DNA from 3 places in the Microcoleus sp. LAD1_D3 genome. Region 1 is predicted to be linked to each of the others. Evidence: riboswitches for the same ligand, from Rfam matches in the RefSeq annotation. Region 1 holds a riboswitch; each other region holds the start of a gene.
What was found. A riboswitch is a leader RNA that binds a small molecule or an ion and turns the genes downstream of it on or off. The one in region 1 is predicted to bind cobalamin.
Positions count from the first base shown of each region.

Region 2: linked by a shared signal. The riboswitch ahead of QUA74_RS07055 (hypothetical protein) and the one ahead of QUA74_RS14725 (energy-coupling factor ABC transporter permease) in region 1 are both predicted to bind cobalamin.
Region 3: linked by a shared signal. The riboswitch ahead of QUA74_RS22265 (DUF1636 domain-containing protein) and the one ahead of QUA74_RS14725 (energy-coupling factor ABC transporter permease) in region 1 are both predicted to bind cobalamin.

Region 1 is NZ_JAUBSB010000022.1:2,044-4,244, reverse strand. Features, by position in the region: gene QUA74_RS14730 (energy-coupling factor ABC transporter substrate-binding protein) at 1-225, opposite strand, end outside; gene QUA74_RS14725 (energy-coupling factor ABC transporter permease) at 229-948, opposite strand; cobalamin riboswitch at 1,010-1,156, opposite strand; gene QUA74_RS14720 (Uma2 family endonuclease) at 1,331-2,050, shown strand.
Region 2 is NZ_JAUBSB010000008.1:90,651-92,851, forward strand. Features, by position in the region: gene QUA74_RS07050 (methyltransferase domain-containing protein) at 1-690, opposite strand, end outside; gene QUA74_RS07055 (hypothetical protein) at 710-1,150, opposite strand; cobalamin riboswitch at 1,307-1,451, opposite strand; gene QUA74_RS07060 (Uma2 family endonuclease) at 1,490-2,068, opposite strand.
Region 3 is NZ_JAUBSB010000048.1:42,167-44,367, reverse strand. Features, by position in the region: gene clpX (ATP-dependent protease ATP-binding subunit ClpX) at 1-902, shown strand, start outside; cobalamin riboswitch at 1,030-1,176, shown strand; gene QUA74_RS22265 (DUF1636 domain-containing protein) at 1,199-1,609, shown strand; gene cobW (cobalamin biosynthesis protein CobW) at 1,805-2,201, shown strand, end outside.

The DNA of each region.
Region 1 (2,201 bases):
CAATAGACTTGAAATTTCGCTGCTAGCGGGTTCAAACAAATGATTAAACCAAGGTTTATAACCCGGTTGAATTTCCGTAATTGCTTTCTTAGCTTCGTCATCTGAACCGCCGTATTCACCCCGCACAAAAACGAGAGGAAACGCTGCCAGAACAATCACAGCGCCAGCCAACAGCCAATTTTCCCGCGAAGTAGATTGGTGATTTTTTGTAGGTTTTTGATTCACGGCTTATGACTCCTGCCTCAATAATTTCAAAGTTTCTAACTCCTGCTTCCCGTAAGAATGCAGCCAATTCCAGACCAATAGAGTCAGCAATCCCTCACTGATGGCTAGGGGTAATTGAGTGATAGCAAAGATGCCAGCAAACTTGAGAAACGAAGCCATAAAACCGCCACTTGCTGCCGGAAAAGCTAACGCTAATTGAATCGAAGTCGTCACATAAGTCAGCAAATCTGCCAAAGCCGCCGCACAAAAAATTGCTGCCCGCTGGCTACCAGTTCGCAACAGCAATTGATAGATAAAATACGCAGCGAAAGGGCCAACAATCGCCATCGAAAACATATTCGCTCCCAGCGTTGTCAAGCCGCCATGCGCTAACAGTAACGTTTGAAACAACAAAACTAAAGCCCCCAGTACCGCCATCACCGAAGGGCCGAATAAAATCGCACCCAAACCGGTACCCGTTGGGTGAGAACAACTCCCCGTTACCGAGGGAATTTTTAAAGCAGAAAGCACAAAAGTAAACGCACCGGCTAAAGCTAGCAATAGTTTAAGTTCCGGGTGTTCTTTTGTAATGCGAGTAATTGAGCGCAAACCTACTGCAAAAAAAGGCAACGCCACCATCCACCAAAATGCAGCCCATTGCACCGGCAAAAAACCTTCCGAAATGTGCATAGCTGCGGCGGGCGTTGCCGATCCCAGGACAATATAACAACTCAAGCCAGCCATCAATCCCAAGCTGACCAATTTCCGATTTTTGGCCTTCACACTGAACCTCGCAGATGAGACTATGTAAACTAACACATCGGCGGGCATCCTGACTCAGAAAGCGACAAAACTCTCATTACAGTTGCGGGACAGCGCCGGACTTGCACCGAACTTTCCCCGTTTCCTCTAACGGCTGCTCCCCATTAGAACCGACTGGTTAGACATAGTTTAGTCGATCGCGTAAGTCTCAGCAAATCTTTTACAAAAATTACTTCAGATTAACTAAGTCAAAATTACCTCTCATCTTCTCTTATCTTCCTTCGCGTCTTCGCGGTTCGTTCAATAAATACTATTGTCAAACAAATCAAAGGTATAATGTTAGTGAGTTTTGAGGAAAGCAGCCATGTTAGATTACAAATTTCCGAGGCACTGGCCCTCAGCCGATGAACTACCCGACTCTGATGAAACGCCTGTGGATAACGAACTGCAAGAATTAATACCAGGATTGCTAAAAGCAATATTGCTCATACTTTGGGCAGAACGCATGGACTGGTTTTTTGGCATAGATATGGGTATCTATTATCACCCCGACAAACCTGCCATTGTGCCCGATGCTTTCTTGAGTTTAGGTGTAGAAAGGTTTTATGATGAAGAATTGCGTCCCAGTTACGTGCTGTGGGATGAAAATGTTCTGCCAACTTTTGTGCTGGAAGTAGTTTCCCCAAATTATCGAAAAGAATACACCGCAAAGTTGGAGGAATATCAAGCTTTAGGCGTACTTTATTACGTCATTTATTCTTCCCGCCGCCGCCGTAAACCCCGTTTAGAAGTACATAAGTTAGTCAATGGGAAGTACGAATTACAGCCCGGACATCCAGTTTGGATGCCAGAGATTGGTTTGGGGATTGGTTGTGAAAAGGGAAATTATTCTGGGGTGACAAGGGAGTGGTTGTATTGGTATGATGCCGATGGAAAACGTTATCTGACTCCTGAAGAAAAGGTGAAAGAATCAGCGCAACTCGCCCAACAGGAATCACAGCGCGCCGATCGATTGGCCCAACGTTCCGATCGACTAGCTCAGCGATTGCGGGAGTTGGGGATAGATCCTGATAATCTGGGCTGATGGCAATCAAGAGTACCAGACTGACCGACTCTAGACGCTCAGAAACCGGGTTTTTCAACCGAGATCGATCGTCCTCAAGGGAGGATTTTCTGGAAAAAACCCGGTTGCTGCGTCCAGAAATATGTGAATATTTATCGCAAAAATCAGGAAA
Region 2 (2,201 bases), on a different contig from region 1:
GATCATTGTATTTAGTCCATATCGGCGGAAAGTATCCACATACAAATCGATTGTTGGCAAAATATGGGCGGAAATATCCTCAGTTTTTACTAAAGTGAATCCAGCCTGGTTTAATGCTGCATGAAGTTCCGTAACAACATGACAATTAGAGAACATTCCCTCTTTATAATTAGCATCAGATCGCAGCATATCAGCCAGCAAAACGTAACCGCCCTGATTGAGGATTTTGGCGGCACCGTTAGCAATATCAACAGCCGACATATACTGGCTACTTTCGCTAAAGAGAATAAGATCGTAGCAATGGGTTGCTTTGAAGTCTTCAAACCTCGTGAGGTGGAAGATTGCCCGATCGCCCGTACACTTAAGAAAGCGCTGTTGTTGGAACGGATCGGGTGCGAGCCCTTCGACTGCAAAACCTCGATCGAGCAAATAAGCCGCATTTCCGCCAATCCCGCAGCCCACATCGAGTATCGTATGAGTGCCTTTGGGGATCGCATCCAACAGTTTTACAGTATAAGCTTGCTGAGCGAGGCGCAATCGTGCGATCGTTAGTTCGTCAGCGGGCACAGGTAGGGTTTCCCAATAGCCGTAGTGAAGGTAGGGCGAATCTGTCAGGCCCAAATAGTAATTAAGCGCTGCATTTTGGTAGCGAGTTACCTTGGAAATTTCGATGGATTTTGGCTGCGGCATTCGGAAAATTTAGTAAGTTTTAGGATTTAGGGCAGAGTTGAAATTCTTCCCAGCGCTTGCATACCTGTTCATAGCACTCAACAGGAGAAATTGCCAACCTTTGCAACAAATTGATATCAATGTGACCGTTGGCGATCGACAAAAATATAATGGCTGCCTTGGGTTCGTAGCTATCAATGATTTGCAGCAGATTTGAAACAGTATTTTCCTCTATTTCTAGTTGCTGCAAATAAACGGTTGCCTCCAAGTCGGAAATAAATTGCAGATCGTACTTGATAGTATCTACGCTCCAATTCACAGAACCGTTAATGGGAGTATTGATTTTGCAAGCAACCAAGCCTCGTCCTTGATGCAAAAAACCATTCCAAGCAGTATGTCCGATCGGCAAAATATTCTGGTGAATAAACAAGTTTTGCCAGTAGCCAAAACTACCCTGCCAAACACTATCTTCAATTCGCATTTCTTTTCCATTAAAATATTATACGCTTCAGAACACAGATCCAATTACATCAGCGTTCATCTGTGTTCATCTGCTTATATCTGCGGTTAAAAAACCCCAATCCAATAATAAAAAAAATAATAAACTCACCATCATCCATACCTCGCAGATGAAAAACAACAGGTAAACAAATCGGCGGGCATCCTGACTCAGAGATGCAATGATCTCATTACAGTTGCGGGACAGCGCCGGATTCGCACCGAACTTTCCCCCTTACGTCTGATGGCTGTTCTCCATCAGAGCCGATCGATATACGGGGATATTACCACTATTTGGAACATTTGACAAAAAACCGTCCGCCTATTCACCAAAGTCAATATTTTCATACAAATCGGCCAGCGAAATTTCCACAGCAACAGAGGTTAAACTCAGCCGATCGCCCATACAGCTATATTCCGAAAAAATCCACTTATTCGCATCAGTTTTAGAATATTGCTCGACCTGTAGCCGATATTGGTCGATTAATAAATACTCCTGAAAACTAGGAATACTGCGATAGGCAGCAAACTTTTCATCGCGGTCATAAGCTTTAGTACCTTTAGACAGCACCTCAGCAATTAGCAGCGGATTGGTAATTGTATCCGTCCGTCCAGATTGCAGCTCGATCGGGCGCGCTACCACCATCACATCCGGGTAAGTATAATTATTAAGCTGCGGAACCCAAAGCCGCTGATCCGATGCAAAAATACTGTAAGGTTTACCCTTAAGACTCACCCTCAAAATAGCATTTAAGATGCTCGTAATTTCATTGTGATCCGGTGTGCCGCCAGCCATCAGAACAATCTCCCCATTGATAAATTCATGCCGATCCTGAGAATTGATTTCCAATTCTAGATATTCCTCAGCGGTGTAGGTTTTGGTTTCAACTTGCGCGATCATACACAACGCTCTCCTTTAATCTACTCATTTCATTTTATCTTAAAAATTTGGCTGATTCAACAGAAAAGTAGATTTTAATCATGCTAAGAAACAGGCAAGATGCCTGTTCCACAAAGAGGGAATTTTCTGGTGG
Region 3 (2,201 bases), on a different contig from region 1:
AAAGTTTGGCGCAAATGCTCGAAGTTCCGTTTGCGGTAGCCGATGCGACGACACTGACAGAAGCTGGATATGTCGGCGACGATGTAGAAAATATCTTGCTGCGGCTGTTGCAAATGTCCGATTTTGATGTTGAATCGGCGCAGCGGGGCATTATTTATATTGATGAAATTGACAAGATTGCTCGCAAAAGCGAAAACACTTCGATCACCAGGGATGTATCGGGAGAAGGAGTGCAGCAAGCGCTGCTAAAAATGTTGGAAGGAACAGTGGTTAATGTTCCCCCGCAAGGCGGTCGCAAACATCCTTACCAAGATTTTATTCAAGTTGACACTAGCAAAATTCTATTTATTTGTGGCGGTGCTTTTGTCGGTTTGGAAAAAATAGTTGAACAGCGTTTGGGTAAAAAATCCTTGGGCTTTATTCAGCCAACAGAAAGCGACAGCAACTCAACTTTGCCGGCGAAGGATAAGCGGGCCGCTGATATTTTGCAGCAGGTACAGCCCGACGATTTAGTCAAGTTTGGTTTGATTCCTGAGTTTGTGGGGCGGATACCGGTGGTGACGGTGATTTCGCCGCTGGATGAAGCAGCTTTGATGCAGATATTGACCGAGCCCCGAAATGCGCTGGTGAAGCAGTATCAAAAGCTGTTGAAGATGGACAGCGTGGAGTTGGAATTCCAGCCGGAAGCGCTACGGGCGATAGCCCAGGAAGCCTATCGTCGCAAAACTGGCGCCAGAGCTCTCCGCAGCATTTTAGAAGAGTTAATGCTCGATGTCATGTACGAGTTGCCTTCTCGCAAGGATGTGGCTAACTGTATGATTACTCCTGAAATGGTCGAGAAGCGATCGACTGCGGAATTGCTGTGGCATCCCGCTTGGCACAAACAGCACGAAACTGCATAATTTGTAATCTGTAGGGTGCTTGTGGCGCACCCTACAAACTACTAGACAAGCCCCCAGATTTATCCCTGGGGTGGCTTTCTCCAATCTAAAATCTAAAATCTAAAATCGATTGGCGGCAAGTGCGGTATGATGTGATTTCGCGATCGGTTCTAGCGGGGAGCAGCCGTTAGAGGAAACGGGGAAAGTTCGGTGCAAGTCCGGCGCTGTCCCGCAACTGTAATGAAACCCTTGTGGTTTCTCAAGTCAGAATGCCCGCCGATATCTAACTCACTTTTGAACGCATCTGCGAGGTACGGATGATGGATGGAATTAATGCGGCTGTACGCACAAAGCACAGTCTATTTGTTTGCACTGCTTGCGCTAGTGTTTGGAAAAACGGCAAGCGCGAAGGTAAAAGCGGCGGTCAACAATTCATGGAAAATTTGTCGCAACTCGCTAAAGATTGGGAGTTTTCTGATAAGTTTGAGATTCAAGAGGTTGAGTGCATGAGTGCTTGCAGTCACTCTTGTGCGGTGTCTTTTGCTGCTGTTGGAAAGTACACTTATCTGTTTGGCGATTTACCTGCAAATGAGTCGGAAAGTATCGAGGCTGTACTCGAATGCGCGGGTCAATACTATGCTAAATCGGACGGTTTGTTGCCTTGGTCTGAGCGTCCTCAAGCTCTGAAAAAAGGCGTTTTAGCAAAGATTCCACCACTACCAAATTAGATAGGTTTGTAGTAAGGATTTTATTTTTTTCCTTTCCTTCTAGTTCCCAGGCTCTGCCAGGTGACGCATACCCAGAGGCTCTGCCTCGTATTAAAAGCGCTCCTTTATTCCAGCGAGGCAGAGCCTCTAGATTAGCATTCCCAGGCAGAGCCTGGGAACGAGATATCCCATCACCCAATAAGCACAAAATTATCAATGCACAAAATTCCTGTTACTGTCATCACTGGTTTTCTCGGTAGTGGCAAAACTACCTTAATTCGCCACTTATTGCAAAATAATGAAGGTCGCCGCATTGCTGTTCTGGTGAACGAATTTGGCGAAATTGGAATTGACGGAGAACTGCTGCGCGATTGCCAAGTTTGCGACGAAGAAGAAAATGTCAGCAGCAATATTGTTGAATTAACAAATGGTTGTCTTTGCTGCACTGTTCAAGAGGAATTCTTGCCGACTATGCAGGAATTGTTGAAGCGCAGAGAACAAATTGATTGTATTTTAATTGAGACTTCGGGCCTCGCACTTCCTAAACCTTTGATTCAAGCTTTTCGCTGGCCGGAAATTCGCACTGGTGCTACAGTGGATGGTGTTGTTGCTG